DNA from 3 places in the Pantoea sp. YU22 genome. Region 3 is predicted to be linked to each of the others. Evidence: predicted binding sites of a transcription regulator. Region 3 holds the regulator's gene; each other region holds the start of a gene.

Region 1 (5,424 bases), on a different contig from region 3:
GCAGACGGCTTTCGTCACGGGCCAGCATCTCAACATAGGCCAGGCACCAGTGCGCGAAGGTAACCGGCTGCGCGCGCTGCAGATGCGTGTAGCCCGGCATGACCGCATCCTGATTCGCTTCGGCGGTCGCCACCAGCGCCTGCTGCAGTTCGCGCGTGGCGCCCAGCAGCGCCTCAACCTGGACTTTGCACCAGAGTTTCAGATCGGTCGCGACCTGATCGTTACGGCTGCGGCCGGTATGGAGCTTTTTGCCCAGCGCGCCGACTTTTTCGATCAGCTGGCCTTCAACCCAGCTGTGAATATCTTCGGCGTCGCTTTGCAGAATCTGCTCCGGATTCGCCTGCACCTCGGCCAGCAGCGCATTCAGCGCCTGCTCCAGCTGCTGCTGCTCGGCGCCGCTCAGCACGTTGACCGTCACCAGCGCTTTGGACCAGGCGATGGAGCCGACAATATCCTGCTCCGCCAGACGATAGTCGAAGCGCAGCGAATCGTTGAACTGTTTGAAACGTTGGTCTGCTGCCTGGGTAAAACGTCCGCCCCAAAGTGCCATGTGAAACTCCTTTCAATCCTTAAACAAGAGGCGGCCCGAAGCCGCCCCTGCGAAATCTGGTTGGGCGAGGCGTACGCCTCGCCAGCTATTACTTCTTCTGCTCGTTCAGGGCGCGGATGCGCGAAGAGAGCGAGAACAGACGAATAAAGCCGCCTGCGTGACGGTGATCGTAAACCTCGTCTTCGCCGAAGGTGGCAAACTCTTCTGAGTAGAGGCTGTTAGAGGAGCGTTTCTGGATCGCCGTCGCCTGACCTTTATAGAGCTGCAGCACCACTTCGCCGTTTACCTCTTCAGCCAGCGACTCGGCGGCGGCCTGGATTGACTTACGCAGCGGCGCGAACCAGCGGCCGTCGTAGACAACGTAAGACATCTCATGACCCAGCTGCTCGCGCCATTTGAAGCTGTCGCGATCCAGCACCAGCTGCTCAACCGCGCGCAGCGCGTTCACCATAATGGTGCCGCCAGGAGTTTCGTAGCAGCCGCGCGACTTGATGCCCACCAGACGGTTTTCCACGATGTCGATACGGCCCACGCCGTGCTTCGCGCCAATAGCGTTGAGCGCTTCCAGACACTGGAACGGACTCAGCCTTTCGCCGTTCACCGCCACAACGCGTCCTTTTTCCACGGTAACGGTGACGTTTTCCGGCTGATCCGGCGCCTCCAGCGGATCGACGGTCCATACCCAGCAATCTTTGTTCGGCGCGTTAGACGGACTCTCCAGCACGCCGCCTTCGGTAGAGATATGCCAGGCGTTCTCGTCGCGGCTGTAAATTTTTTCCAGTGACGCGGTGGTCGGAATGTTGCGTTCTTTCAGATAGTCCAGCAGTGCTTCACGCGAACGCAGGTTCCATTCACGCCACGGCGCGACCACTTTCAGCTGCGGCGCCAGCGCGGTGTAGGTGGTCTCGAAACGCACCTGGTCGTTACCTTTGCCGGTCGCGCCGTGGCACAGCGCGTCTGCGCCCACTTTCAGCGCCAGTTCGACCTGGGCTTTGGCGATAATCGGACGCGCCATTGAGGTACCCAGCAGATAGGTGCCTTCATAGAGTGCGCCGGTCTGCAGCACCGGGTAAACGTAGTCGCTGATAAACTCTTCACGCAAATCGACAACGTGGCACTCAGACGCGCCAGACTGCAGCGCTTTCTTCTCCACGCCTTCCAGATCGCTACGCTCCTGGCCGATATCCGCCACGAACGCCACCACTTCACAGCCGCCGTAGTTCTCTTTCAGCCAGGGAATAATGGCGGAAGTATCCAGGCCGCCGGAATATGCCAGTACGATTTTTTTGATATTTTGCGTGCTCATGTCGTCATCCTAAATCTAAGTCGTTAAGCGAGGATCCGGGTGCCGATCGACACGCCGTTAAACAGGTCAGGCAGTTGCTCCGCGTGGCGCCAGCTGGCGATATCCACCGGGCGGCCCAGCGTACGCGCCGCGTCGAGCGCCGCGTTTACTTTTACAATCATGCCATCAGTAATGATGCCTTGCGCGATCAGCTGCTCCGCTTTTGCGGCCGTCATCTCTTCGATGCGCTGGCCTTTGCCGTCGAGGATGCCGCTCACGTCGGAGAGCAGCACCAGATCGGCGCCCAGCGTGGCCGCCAGCGCGGTCGCCGCCTGGTCGGCATTGACGTTCATCAGCTCGCCGCCGTCGGTAATGCCGATAGAGCTGACGATCGGCATATAGCCTGCGGCCAGCAGCGTGTTAATCAGCGCTGGATCGCCCGGTTCGGCGTGGCCGACGTGTCCCAGCTCTTCATCAAGCTGCGCCACGCTGACCAGATCGGCGTCGCCCAGACTCAGGCCGACCGCTTTAATGCCATATTTTTTCGCCCAGGCGAGCAGGGTTTTATTGGCCGTACCCGCCAGCGCACCGGTAATAATGTCGATCTGGTCGGCAGGCGTTACGCGCAGGCCGTTCTTCTTCTTCACCGGCAGCGAAAGCTTTTTCATCAGCTCGTCAACCACGCAGCCGCCGCCGTGAACGATCATCAGCGGGCGCTGATGCGCGCTGCGCCAGGCCAGCAATGCATCGAACAGCCGCGCCAGCGCTTCTTCGCTGTCGAGCAGCACGCCGCCCAGTTTGATAATTAATGGAGTTGTCATATGCATCCTTGTCCGTTAAATCAGTGACTGCGTTTCAGGGAAGCCGAAGCGAATATTCATACACTGCACCGCCTGCGAGGCGGCGCCTTTCAGCAAATTATCTTCCGCCGCGACGACGATCAGATGCTCGCCCTGCACCGCGAAGCCGATATCGCAGAACGGCTGGCCGATAACCGCTTTCAGCGCCGGCACGCCCTGCTCATAGACACGCACCAGCGGCTTGTCGTGATAGGCGCGGTGGAACGCCGCCGCGACGTCGTCATGGCTGACGCCCGGCTTCAGGCGACAGGTGATGGTCGCCAGAATGCCGCGCGGGAAGTTGCCGAGATGCGGCGTAAAAATTACCGGCGCGCCGAGATGCGCGACAATCTCCGGGTGGTGACGATGGGTAAACAGACCGTATGGCTGCAGACTCACTTCGCAAAAGCTGGTGGTAACGCTCGCCTTGCGTCCTGCGCCGCTTACGCCGCTGGTGGCGTTGATTACCGGCCACTGATCGGCGTTAAGCAGCTCGCCGTCGACCAGCGGTTTAAGCGCCAGCTGCGCCGCGGTGGGATAGCAACCCGGCACCGCCACCAGCTGCGCCTCTTTGACTTTGTCGTGGTTCCACTCCGCCAGACCGTAAACCGCTTTATCGAGCCAGTCGCCGTGCTGGTGAGTGAAGCCGTAATAGCGCTGATAAAATTCGCTGTCGTTAACGCGGAACGCGCCGGAGAGGTCGAACACGACGCAACCCGCGTCGAGGAAGGCTGGCGCCAGATCGTGACTGACTTCATGCGCGGTCGCCAGAAACACCACATCAACCTTGTCCGCCCACTCGGCCGCGCTGCTCAACGGCTGCAGCGGCAGATCCACCACGCCTTTCAGCTGCGGATGCAGATCCGACAGACGCTTTCCGGCATCCGGGCTTTGCGCTGAAACCGCCAAAGCGGTTATGTTCATATGTGGATGACGATTGAGGAAGGTGGCGAGCTCTACGCCAGCGTAACCACTGGCGCCAACGATCAGCGTATTCAACATCAGGCTGTATACCTTTTTACAGTCACACGTTCCGGGTCGCGGCCTTGCCCCGTTGCCCACGATGCCGTTTGCGGAGGATTTCTGCTTCCCAGCCAACCGGCGTTAATGTATTTTTATTCACTATTACTGCATGAATATTGATACATCCTAACTCAAGGACCGTCAACAGTGAAGACAAAATTACCGCCTTTTATCGAACTCTACCGCCAGCTGATCGCGACTCCGACCATCAGCGCGACCGATGCGGCGCTGGATCAGAGCAATGAAACTTTAATCAATTTGCTGGCAGGCTGGTTTCGCGACCTGGGCTTCAGCGTTGAAGTGCAGCCCGTGCCAGGCACGCGCCATAAATTCAATATGCTGGCGCGCACCGGCAGCGGCGCGGGTGGCCTGCTGCTGGCGGGACATACCGACACGGTGCCTTTCGACGAGGGGCGCTGGACGCGCGATCCCTTTACCCTGACGGAGCACGACAACAAGCTCTACGGGCTGGGCACCGCCGATATGAAAGGCTTCTTCGCCTTTATTCTCGACACGCTGCGCGATGTCGACGTCAGCAAACTCAGCAAGCCGCTCTATATTCTTGCCACTGCTGATGAAGAAACCACTATGGCGGGCGCGAAATATTTTTCTGAAACGGCGAACATTCGCCCCGACTGCGCCATTATCGGCGAGCCGACCTCGCTGAAGCCGGTACGCGCGCACAAAGGCCATCTGTCGCACGTTATCCGCGTACAGGGCCAGTCGGGCCACTCCAGCGATCCGGCGCGCGGCGTCAACGCCATCGAGCTGATGCACGATGCCATCGGTCATCTGATGCAGCTGCGCAATACCCTGAAAGAGCGCTATCACCACGACGGTTTCGCGATCCCTTATCCCACCATGAACTTCGGCCATATTCACGGCGGCGACGCGGCGAACCGCATCTGCGCATGCTGCGAGCTGCACATGGATATTCGTCCGCTGCCGGGCCTGACGCTAAGCGATCTGGAAGGGCTGCTGAACGAGTCGCTGGCACCGGTCAGCGCACGCTGGCCAGGACGCCTCACCGTCGGCGAGCTGCACCCGCCGATTCCGGGCTACGAATGTCCGGCCAATCACGAACTGGTCGCCGTGGTGGAAAAACTGCTCGGCACGCCGACCGAGGTCGTCAACTACTGCACCGAAGCGCCTTTTATCCAGGAGCTGTGTCCGACGCTGGTTCTGGGGCCGGGATCGATCAACCAGGCGCACCAGCCTGATGAATTTATCGATACCGCATTTATTAAGCCGACTCGATCGCTGATCGCGCAGGTTGTACAGCATTTTTGCCACTGATACGCAATAAACAGGGCAATTCACTGTTAAGAAAGTAAATTTCCTGGTCTAAACGCGGGATTTGTTGATAAGAATAACTTATCCCGCTCCCGTCAAATTAAAATCTTTGAATTTCCGCTAGTTAGATGCATGTTACCGGGCGTTCAAGCGCATTGACGCCGCCGGGTTTACGTGGCTAGATAAAAGCCGATGTTATGCCCGGTGGGTGATTACTCATGCAGTTCCGGCTTTGCCGCGCGCTGTGGGTGTAGAAGTTTACAAAGACGATAAGGGTGTCAGGGTCACATGAACGAACAATATTCCGCAATGCGAAGTAATGTCAGTATGCTCGGCAAACTGCTCGGGGATACGATCAAGGATGCACTAGGAGAGAACATCCTCGACCGGGTGGAAACTATCCGCAAACTCTCAAAGTCATCCCGTGCGGGAAA
Region 2 (5,424 bases), on a different contig from region 3:
GTATCTGATTTTTAATTTAGTTTTTTTCTTACTCTGCGTTCCTGACAGGGTGCAAAATCCAGAAGGCAAAAGCAGCGTCATGGAAAAAACGCTAAAGAAAAGCAGTGAGGTAATGAGTACAGCAATTACGCCAGAAGCGTTATTAATGATAAGCGGAAAAACATCCAGCCTACCAATCCATTTTAAATAACCCCATACGTTAATAAAACCTGCAATAATAAAAAGCGGGAAAAGCTCTTTGATAATTTTAAAAATACGGGGAAAAATCATTGAATGCCTCCATGCGCCATAATGAATATTGCTTTTGTCCAACGATAATGCTATTTCTGGTGAATGTCTAACCGATGTTAACCACGTTATTTCGCTATGATCCCTGCAACTCAGCCTTTACTGACGCTGCGCGCCATTAGCGCTGCCGACAATCCCCATATCGCCCGGGTGATCCGCACCGTCTCTGCGGAGTTCGGCCTGACCGCCGACAAAGGCTATACCGTGGCCGATCCGCAGCTCGACAGCCTGTACGAACTTTACAGCGCTGAACACAGCGCCTACTGGATTGTGGAGCAGCAGGGAAAGGTCATGGGCGGCGGCGGTATCGCCCCGCTCGCCTGTAGCGCGCCCGATATCTGCGAGCTGCAAAAGATGTATTTCCTGCCGGAGGTGCGCGGCTTTGGCGTAGCACGCGAGCTGGCGCTGCGCGCCATGGAGCATGCGCGTCAGCGCGGCTTCCGCCGCTGCTATCTGGAAACCACCGGCAGCTTAACGCGCGCCATTAAGCTGTATGAATCGCTGGGATTTGAGCGCATCGACAGTGCGCTCGGCTGTACCGGCCATGGCGACTGCGAATACAGAATGTTGAAAGCGCTGTAGCCGCGCTTTGCCTGTCAGAATGCCGGCACGCCGCTGTGAAAACGCAACTCCGGGTCCGGTTCGCTAATCAGCTTCGCCTCCGCTTCGCCAATGGCGCGCACGCGCGGCGTGATATCTTTCGGCGAGATCTGCGCCGCCAGGGCTAAATAGTCCTGATAGTGGCGTGCTTCCGAACGCAGCAGCGAGATATAGAACTTCTCCAGCTCCGCATCCAGCCAGGGCGCCAGGCTGGCAAAGCGTTCGCAGGAGCGCGCTTCGATATAGGCACCGCAGATAAGCTTGTCCACCAGCGTATCGGGCTCGTGGGTAGTGATCTCGCGCAGCAGTCCTTTGGCGTAGCGGCTGGAGGTAATCTTTTTATAGGGCAACCCGCGCGCCTGCATAATCTCCCACACCTGATAAAAGTGGTGCAGCTCCTCTTTAATCAGCAGCACCATTTTCTCTACCAGATCGTCCGCCCAGGGCAGCTCGTTGCGCACGATAATGCTTTTAGACAGATTCTTATGGGCCTGAATAAACTGGCTGTCGGGGTGCTCGCGGAAAATAAAATCTTCATAGGGCTTAAGCCAGGCGAGGATCGCCTCGCCGCTCGGCTTGTCGGCGACATATTTACGGATCAGCCAGGTGGCGGTCTGCGCCGCTTTCAGCTCGCAAACCAGATGGTCGGTCAGCAGCAGCGTCAGGTTTTCCGGTTTGCGCGCCTCGTCAATCCAGGCTTGTGGCGTGCGGCAGAGTAAAAACTGATAGACAGGCTCAAGCAGCGGTGCGTAGTTCATGGCAGTTTAAAAGGCAGAAAGCAGAAAACAGAAAGGCGGAGCGCGAGGCTCCGCCAGGAAAATCAGTGACGTACGCCGGTATCTTCGTCGCCGTCGATAATGTCGCCCTCTTCGTCGTCATCTTCGTCTTCGGCGTCGGGATCTTCAAAGTAGGTGCCCCAGCCGTCGTAGTCGACATTATATTTGCCCACCAGATTAACCAGTTGCTCTACCTGCGCATCGATCAGCTCAGGTTTCAGCGCCGATTCACTGAGGATATCGACGCACATTACCGTGGTGCCGTCCTCCAGCTCCAGCTCTTCCGGCTCGGTCACTTCATAACCCAGCTTGAACGCGTCGACTGCCGCTTTCTCCAGCGAGTCGAAGTTGTTGCAGGAGAGATGATGTTCAATGGTATAGAGCGCATCCGGATCGCTGCCATCTTCCAGCAGCTCATCAATGATCAGGCGTGTCTCTTCACGCTGCTCTTCCAGCAATGCTTCATATGCCATGGCGAATTCCCCTCAGTGTTCGGCAATAAACAAGTATTTTCCCACACTGCCCGGCGCGCCACTACTCAAAACGGAAAGTTTCTTTACGCTGGGGTTGAAAATGAATATTCATACGTTTAAATTGAATTTTCATTCAATCAGAATGGATGCACTGGAGCCCGTTATGAGTCAGCTTTTTCAACGCCACTTCCTTCGGCTGCTGGATTTCACCCCGGCCGATATCACTTCCCTGCTCGACCTCGCCGCTGAATTAAAACACGCTAAAAAAAACGGTAACGAAACGCCGCGCCTGAAAGGTAAAAACATCGCGCTCATCTTCGAAAAAGACTCGACCCGTACCCGATGCTCTTTCGAAGTTGCCGCATACGATCAGGGCGCTAACGTTACTTACCTCGGCCCGAGCGGCAGCCAGATCGGCCATAAAGAGTCGATGAAGGATACCGCGCGCGTGCTGGGGCGCATGTATGACGGCATCCAGTATCGCGGCTACGGCCAGGCGCTGGTGGAGACGCTGGCGGAATTTGCCGGGGTGCCGGTATGGAACGGCCTGACCACCGAATTTCATCCTACTCAGCTGCTGGCCGACCTTCTCACGATGCGGGAGCACCTGCCGGGCAAAGCGCTGCATGAGATGACGCTGGTCTACGTCGGCGACGCGCGCAACAACATGGGCAACAGCATGCTGGAGGCCGCGGCGGTAACCGGGCTGGATCTGCGTCTGGTCGCGCCAAAGGGCTGCTGGCCGGAGCAGGAGCTGGTCGAGGCCTGCCGCCAGGCGGCGCAGAAAACCGGCGGTAAAATCACGCTGACCGAAGATATCGCCGAAGGCGTCAAGGGTGCGGACTTTATCTATACCGATGTCTGGGTCTCTATGGGTGAGGCGAAAGCGGTATGGGAAGAGCGCATCGCGCTGCTGCGCGGCTATCAGGTGAATCAGGCGATGCTGCAGCTGACCGGCAATCCGCAGGTAAAATTCCTGCACTGTCTGCCTGCGTTTCATGACGATCAGACCACGCTGGGCCGCCAGATGGCCGAACAGTATGGCCTGCACGACGGTATGGAAGTCAGCAACGCGGTCTTTGAATCAGAGCACAGCATCGTGTTCGACCAGGCGGAAAACCGTATGCACACCATCAAAGCGGTCATGGTGGCGACGCTTAGCCAGGCATAAGTCAGCAGGCGCCCCGCAAACGTTTTCGCTTGATGCAAAATGCCGGACGGGTATAATGCGCCCCAATTTGCCGGAGGAAGCATGCAACAGCGCAGCGCAAACATTCACGCGACATCACGCCTGAACGCAGGCGGTGCCCCTGTTTTTTCCGTCATCAACCCGATCGTAAAAAAAGCCCCTTAAGCAGGGGCTTTTTTTTGTCCGCAATTCGGTAGCGCAGAGGAGCGAGCTATGGCTAACCCGTTATATCGCAAGCACATTATTTCCATTAACGATCTCAGCCGCGACGAACTGGAGCTGGTGCTGCACACCGCCGCGCGGCTGAAAGCCAGTCCGCAGCCGGAGCTGCTAAAGCATAAGGTTATCGCCAGCTGCTTCTTTGAAGCCTCGACGCGCACGCGCCTGTCGTTTGAAACGGCTATTCACCGTCTGGGCGCGTCGGTGGTGGGCTTTGCCGACGGCAGTAATACCTCGCTCGGCAAGAAGGGCGAAACGCTGGCGGATACGATTTCCGTTATCGGCACCTACGTTGACGCCATCGTAATGCGTCATCCGCAGGAGGGCGCGGCGCGCCTCGCCACTGAATTTTCCGGCGGCGTACCGATCCTCAACGCCGGGGACGGCGCCAACCAGCATCCGACGCAGACGCTGCTGGATCTCTTCACCATTCGCGAAACGCAGAGCCGTCTGGATAACCTGAGCATCGCCATGGTCGGCGACCTGAAATATGGCCGCACGGTGCACTCACTGACGCAGGCGCTGGCGAAGTTTGACGGCAATCGCTTCTACTTTATCGCGCCTGACGCGCTGGCGATGCCCGCCTATATCACCGATATGCTGGACGAACGCGGCATCGTCTGGTCACGCCACGACAGCATCGAAGCGGTGATCCCGCACGCCGATATTCTCTATATGACCCGCGTGCAGAAAGAGCGTCTCGACCCGTCCGAATACGCCAACGTTAAGGCGCAGTTTATCCTGCGCGCGGCGGATCTGGCTGGCGCCCGCGACAATATGAAAGTGCTGCATCCGCTGCCGCGCGTTGACGAGATCGCCACCGACGTGGATAAAACGCCCTACGCCTGGTATTTCCAGCAGGCGGGCAACGGCATCTTCGCGCGTCAGGCTCTGCTGGCGCTGGTACTCAACAGCGAACAGGATCTGTAAGGAGCAATCGCCATGACTCACGACAACAAACTGCAGGTAGAAGCGATCAAGCGCGGTACGGTCATTGACCATATTCCGGCGCAGGTCGGGTTTAAATTGCTGTCGCTGTTTCGCCTCACCGAAACCGACCAGCGCATCACTATCGGCCTTAACCTCCCTTCCGGCGAGATGGGGCGCAAAGATCTGATTAAGATTGAAAACACCTTTCTTACCGAGGATCAGATCAACCAGCTGGCGGTCTATGCGCCGCACGCGACGGTCAACCGTATCGACGACTATGAAGTGGTCGCGAAAATCGCGCCGACGCTGCCGGAGCGCATCGAGCGCGTGCTGACCTGCCCAAACGGCAACTGCATCAGCCGCAGCGAGCCGGTTTTCTCCAGCTTCGCGGTGAAAAAGCGCGACGAAGAGGTGCAGCTTACCTGCAAATATTGCGAGAAAGCCTTTGCCCACCACGTGGTGCTCGGTCACTGGTAATCGCCCTGCCCGCCCCTATAATGGGGCGATATTTCCCGCCAGCGGCGGCACGCCGCCGCTGCGTCACTCTTAAGGAGCAAGTATGTCTCGCGAAATCAGTACGGAAAAAGCGCCAGCGGCGATCGGGCCCTATGTGCAGGGCGTCGATCTGGGCAATATGATCATCACCTCCGGCCAGATCCCGGTCGATCCAGCGACCGGCACGGTGCCGGAAGCGATCGACGCGCAGGCGCGTCAGTCGCTGGAAAATGTGAAAGCGATCGTCGAAGCGGCTGGCCTGCAGGTCGGCGACATCGTGAAAACCACGGTGTTCGTTAAAGACCTCAACGACTTCGCTACCGTTAACGCTACCTATGAAGCCTTCTTCACCGAGCATAACGCCAGCTTTCCGGCGCGTTCCTGCGTAGAAGTCGCGCGTCTGCCGAAAGACGTGAAGATTGAGATCGAAGCGATCGCCCTGCGCCGCTAACGA
Region 3 (5,424 bases):
ACTATGAAAACCGAGCGTTTCGACTTTAACGAGATTGTCGACCAGTCGCATTTTTTTCGTCAGTTTAGCGAGCGCTTCGCTCTGAATGCGCACCGCATCAGCGATCTGGACGCGTTATGGGACGTGCTCACCGGCGAAGAGCTGCCGATGCCGCTGGAAATTGAATTTATTCATCTTGGAAAGGGGCAGAAGCGGCGCTATGGTGCGCTGATACTGCTCTTTGACGAGGCGGAAGAGGAGCTGGAAGGCCAGCTCCGCTTTAATATTAAGTAACCCGAAAAAGGGCCCCGACAAGCGGGGCCAAGGGGTTCGTCAGTAGTTGACGAGGAATTACTTATAAAGTTCGGCAGTGAAGTGGTAGCTGTCGCCGGTGTGCGCTTCGATCACTTTATAGGCGCTGGCACCTTGTTCATCGGCTTTCTGAGAAAGCTGCGCGCGATAATCCATCGGCGAGCCGGCTGTACCACTGATGGTCACTGTTCCCGCAGGCTGCATAGTCTGCGCCTGATCGCCAGTAATCAGTTGCGCTGCCTGAGCGCCAAATGCGATTACGGAAAGCAGACTAACGGTTGCGATGGTTGTTTTGATTTTCATAATTCATCTCCTCATTACAATCAACAACCTGCGGTTGGCATCAGAGTGCGGGTCGTCGATATAGCCAGGCGTCGCATGGGCGCCCGATCGGTTAATTATTTATAAAGCTCAGCCGTGACGTGATAGGTATCGTCCTGGTTATTCTCAATGATGCGATAGTGGCTGGCGCCCTGCGCATCGGCTTTCTGAGAAAGCGCCTGACGAATATTGGTCTGGTCGCCGTCATGGCCGCTGATGCTGATAGTCTGGTTCAGCGGCTGCAGCGTTTCAGCCTGTTGATTTGATACCAGGCTGGCTGCACTGGCACCGAACGACAGAACGGCAGTTAAACTTGCTAAGGCGATAATGGATTTGGTTTTCATGGTCTACTCTCCTGAATTCATCGATTAGGCACCCGATGCGCAATGCGCGCTTCAATAAGGTCGCCGTTACAACGTTGTCTGGTTAACGAACTTATTTATAAAGCTCAGCAGTCGCGTGGTAGTTGCCATTGTTATAGGCCTCGATAACACGGTACGCGCTGGCACCCTGCTGCTCTGCTTTCGCATTCAGTTCGTCATTGATTTGTGCAGGAGAACCGGCTACGCCGCTTACGCTTACTGAACCGATAGACTGCAGATTTTGCGCCTGCTGCGAGTTAACAGATTCTGCTGCAAATGCGCCGAATGACAGTGCTGATAGAATACTCAGGGTTGCGATAGTAGTTTTAACGTTCATATATATTTCCTCGTCGTCTGTTTTTGTCTTTTTGTTTGATGTGATTTGCGTCACGAAAAGAAGTATAGAACTAATAACGCCTGAAATTAATACCTGCCTAATAATGTTTAGTTGTTATTCTTTATCCTTATGACTCATTTTTATTCTTTATAGTTATAAAAAACGGATAAAAAATAGCCTTTCAGCCTTAAATTCCTTTAAAAACATAATGGTAAGTGACTTTATCTTTTTGTGCGAAAGAACGTGGTGAATGTGGCTGGTTATTGATTTGGATCTGGGCGTTGCCGCTAATTGCGTAGTGTAAAGCAGCGTAAAATAGCGCGAAAGGGTAAGCAGGCTAAAAGGTATGACCAACATCAGCAGCGAAAACAGCAGGGAAATGAATAAGGCAACTGACAGAATTAGCAGGGAATAGAGGGATGTTGTCGTCAGAGAAGCGACCAGCAGCGCGGAGTGCCGGTCGCGTAAAGCGGTTAAAGTTCCTGTTCAAACACCGTCAGAAGCGCGCTATGCAGCTTCCTGACGGTAAAAGCGCGCGCTGGCGTAATAAAAATCGTGTCGTCGCCAGCGATAGTGCCGAGAATGCCTTCCGCTTTGCCCAGCGAGTCGAGCAGGCGAGCAATCAGCTGCGCTGCGCCAGGGCTGGTGCGGATCACGATCAGCGCATCGTTATAGTCGATATCCAGCACCAGGTTTTTTAACGGGCTGGTAGTGGTTGGCACGCCAAGTTCCGCAGGCAGACAGTAAACCATCTCCATCTTGGCGTTGCGCGTGCGCACCGCGCCGAATTTAGTCAGCATACGAGAGACCTTCGACTGATTGATATTGTCGAAGCCTTCTTCCTGCAGCGCCTGCACAATCTCGCCTTGAGAACTGAATTTCTCTTGTTTCAATAAGGCTTTAAACGCTTTGATCAATTCGTCTTGTTTTGATGGGTTTCGCATAAGCTACCAGTAAAGAAAAATGCCGAACGCCCGCCGACGGCAGATAAATTATTATGCATATGAATGAATTTTTATGCAATTGGTCGATGAAGCAGGCAGGCGCCGCGTATTGCGGGCGCTCATGATAACAAAATTTTCTGCGCAGACCAAAAACGGTGCGGGCGGGGTAAGCGAAGGTTGCGGAATTGTTATACAATTGAGGTGTACTGAATGTATAGCTATCGCGGCCGTGCTCTATCTGCTATCGACATCGTTGTCGGTCATTCAGGCGCGTTGTGCTGACAAAGTAGCAACCCATAAGATTAAGTGCTGCGGCACGCATAATGAACAGTGGGTTTGTCATCGTCTGAGAAGTTGATTCAGGTCTGGACACAGATGGAAATTCGGCTCTACTCTGCCCCACCTTAATAAGGAGTACAGAATGAAAGTTGCCGTTCTTGGCGCTGCTGGCGGAATCGGTCAGGCGCTCGCCCTTCTGTTAAAAACCCAGCTTCCTGCGGGTTCCGAACTCACGCTCTATGATATCGCGCCGGTAACGCCTGGCGTGGCGGTAGATCTCAGCCATATCCCCACCGCAGTCAAAATCCAGGGCTTTAGCGGCGAAGATGCGACGCCTGCGCTGCATGGCGCGGACGTCATTCTCATCTCGGCGGGTGTGGCGCGTAAGCCGGGCATGGATCGCGCCGATCTGTTTAACGTCAACGCAGGGATTGTGCGTAACCTTATCGAGCAAGTGGCACAAACCGCCCCTGAAGCGCTTATTGGCATTATCACCAACCCGGTTAACACCACGGTGGCGATCGCGGCTGACGTGCTGAAAAAACATGGGGTGTATGACAAAAATCGTCTGTTCGGCGTCACAACGCTGGATATCATCCGCGCGAATACCTTTGTCGCTGAACTGAAAGGCAAACAGCCGAATGAGGTTGAGGTGCCGGTGATTGGCGGTCACTCCGGCGTCACTATCCTGCCTCTGTTATCACAGGTGAAAGGGGTGAGCTTCAGCGACGAAGAGGTCGCCAGCCTGACAAAACGTATTCAGAATGCTGGTACGGAAGTGGTCGAGGCGAAAGCGGGTGGCGGCTCCGCGACGCTGTCGATGGGCCAGGCGGCGGCGCGCTTCGGCTTATCGCTGGTACGCGCGCTACAGGGCGAGGCGAACATCGTCGAGTGCGCCTACGTAGAAGGAGATGGCGAGTATGCCCGCTTCTTCTCGCAGCCGCTGCTGTTGGGCAAAAAGGGTATTGCGGAGCGACGCGCTATCGGCTCGCTCAGCGAGTTTGAAAAGCAGGCGTTAAACGGCATGCTGGAGACGCTGAGAAAAGATATCGCGCAGGGCGAAGAGTTTGTGAAGCAGTAAGCGCGCCGGTTTAGCGCTATTTCTCTTCTGACGAGGCCCGCATTCGCGGGCCTCTGTTTACCGGGAAGAATATAAGCCTGACTGCGCGCGGTTATAACGTAGCGCGGCGTTTCAGTTAAAGCCCACCCGATTTAAACGTACGCGATGACGGCGAGCCGTTGCTGGCGGGTGACTTTTTACCCAGCGTCTCCATACGCACCTGGAAAGGCGGGAAGGGCATTTCGATGCCGTGCTCGGCAAAGCCTTTCAGGATCAGCTGGTGCAGCTCATGACGCAGCGGCATGCGGTGACCCATCTCCGCAGCATGGATACGCAGCTCGAACAGCTGGATACCCTGCTGCAAATCAACCAGGAAGACGTCCGGGGCCGGCACATCCAGCACATAACTACAGCGCTCGCACGCCTGCCTCAGTACCGTTGTCACCTCTTCGCTGTCCACATGCGCGGGCGCAGGAATCGTCAATACTACGCGTGTCACCGAGTCGGAGAGCGACCAGTTGACGAACTGTTCGGTGATAAAGGCTTTGTTCGGAACAATGATCTCTTTACGGTCCCAGTCGATAATGGTGGTAGCGCGCGTATTGATGCGCGTAATGCTGCCGGTAAGATCGCGGATCGTCACCGTATCGCCGATACGAATCGGCTTTTCAAACAAAATAATCAGGCCGGAGATAAAGTTGGCGAAAATCTCCTGCAGGCCAAAACCGAGTCCCACACCAAGCGCGGCGACCAGCCACTGCAGCTTCGACCATTCAATGCCGAGCATTGAGAAGCCAATCAGGCCGCCGACCAGCATCAGCACATATTTGGTCAGGGTGGTGATGGCGTATCCGGTACCCGGCGTCAGATTAAGGTGCTGCAGCAGCGCCAGCTCCAGCAGCGCCGGCATATTGCGCACCAGTTGCGTGGTGATAATCAGCACCAGAATCGCAATCAGCACCGAGCCCAGCGTAATAGGCTGAATGCTCTCAACGCCCTGCACCGTGGTACTGACGTCCCACAGGCGAATGTTCTCGAGGAAGCCGAACGCGGAGTGAATCTCCGACCAGAGCACAATCACCGACACCAGCGCAATCAGGGTGAGGATAGATCGCACCAGCCGCAGCGACTGCGCGCTGATGGCGTCGAGGTCGATAATCGGCTCATCTACCTCGACCTCGCCGTTCTGCGCGGCCGAGTCTTTCTCATCTTCGTGACGCGCGCGGTTCGCCAGCATATCGGCACGGCGCTGACGCGCGCGGTCAAAGGCGATGCGGCGGCGCTGAATCAGCATCCAGCGCCGGATGATGTGGTAAATCACCAGCAGCAGGAACCAGATGGCGACAGAGGTTTCCAGCCGCGCCAGCAGCGCCTGCGCGGTCGCCAGATAGCCGATCGCCGCGGCGAGGGCGGCCGCCAGCGGAATAGCGATCATCAGGTTCCACAGCACGCGGTTCACGAGGTTATCGCCGTTGCCCTCTTTATCCAGATAGAGCGGGATACCGGCGCGTTTCAGGCTGACGGTGACAATCGACAGTGCGCCGCAGATCAAGATAAAACAGAGCCGGCCGAGCGAAGCGGAAAACTGGCGATCTTCCATATTGGCGAAGGCGATCAGCAGCATAATCAGCGGCACAATCAGACCGATAGTCAGCGTGTAGTAACGGGTTGCGCGCGCTACGCGGGTTTGCGGCCAGCGAAAATGCACCACAAACAGGCCGTTTGGGCGGGCGAACGCCGCGCTGATCATAAAGGCCCACAGCAGCGGCAGTGTCGCCGTAATGCCGTCGCCGAAGGCCACCGCTATCGGGTAGGGCCAGGCGTGCTGCA

The links. Region 3 encodes ArgR, which controls arginine synthesis, uptake and breakdown. Its sites were predicted from a motif close to ANTGAATAAAAATACANT; they were not measured.
Region 1: a site for ArgR is predicted at 3,781-3,798, ahead of argC (N-acetyl-gamma-glutamyl-phosphate reductase). Genes of this name have one in related genera too.
Region 2: a site for ArgR is predicted at 2,258-2,275, ahead of argF (ornithine carbamoyltransferase). Genes of this name have one in related genera too.

The regions. Positions count from the first base shown of each region.
Region 1 covers NZ_RYDU01000011.1:9,969-15,392, forward strand. The annotation lists gene argH (argininosuccinate lyase) at 1-550, opposite strand, end outside; gene EKL29_RS15230 (argininosuccinate synthase) at 639-1,856, opposite strand; gene argB (acetylglutamate kinase) at 1,880-2,656, opposite strand; gene argC (N-acetyl-gamma-glutamyl-phosphate reductase) at 2,672-3,676, opposite strand; gene argE (acetylornithine deacetylase) at 3,845-4,993, shown strand; gene ppc (phosphoenolpyruvate carboxylase) at 5,279-5,424, shown strand, end outside.
Region 2 covers NZ_RYDU01000002.1:256,461-261,884, forward strand. The annotation lists gene EKL29_RS05615 (hypothetical protein) at 1-270, opposite strand, end outside; gene EKL29_RS05620 (GNAT family N-acetyltransferase) at 367-870, shown strand; gene miaE (tRNA isopentenyl-2-thiomethyl-A-37 hydroxylase MiaE) at 885-1,646, opposite strand; gene rraB (ribonuclease E inhibitor RraB) at 1,709-2,137, opposite strand; gene argF (ornithine carbamoyltransferase) at 2,301-3,308, shown strand; gene pyrB (aspartate carbamoyltransferase) at 3,540-4,475, shown strand; gene pyrI (aspartate carbamoyltransferase regulatory subunit) at 4,488-4,952, shown strand; gene ridA (2-iminobutanoate/2-iminopropanoate deaminase) at 5,035-5,421, shown strand.
Region 3 covers NZ_RYDU01000024.1:32,349-37,772, forward strand. The annotation lists gene EKL29_RS21095 (barstar family protein) at 4-273, shown strand; gene yhcN (peroxide/acid stress response protein YhcN) at 331-594, opposite strand; gene EKL29_RS21105 (YdgH/BhsA/McbA-like domain containing protein) at 690-956, opposite strand; gene yhcN (peroxide/acid stress response protein YhcN) at 1,048-1,311, opposite strand; gene argR (transcriptional regulator ArgR) at 1,785-2,255, opposite strand; gene mdh (malate dehydrogenase) at 2,677-3,615, shown strand; gene mscM (miniconductance mechanosensitive channel MscM) at 3,731-5,424, opposite strand, start outside.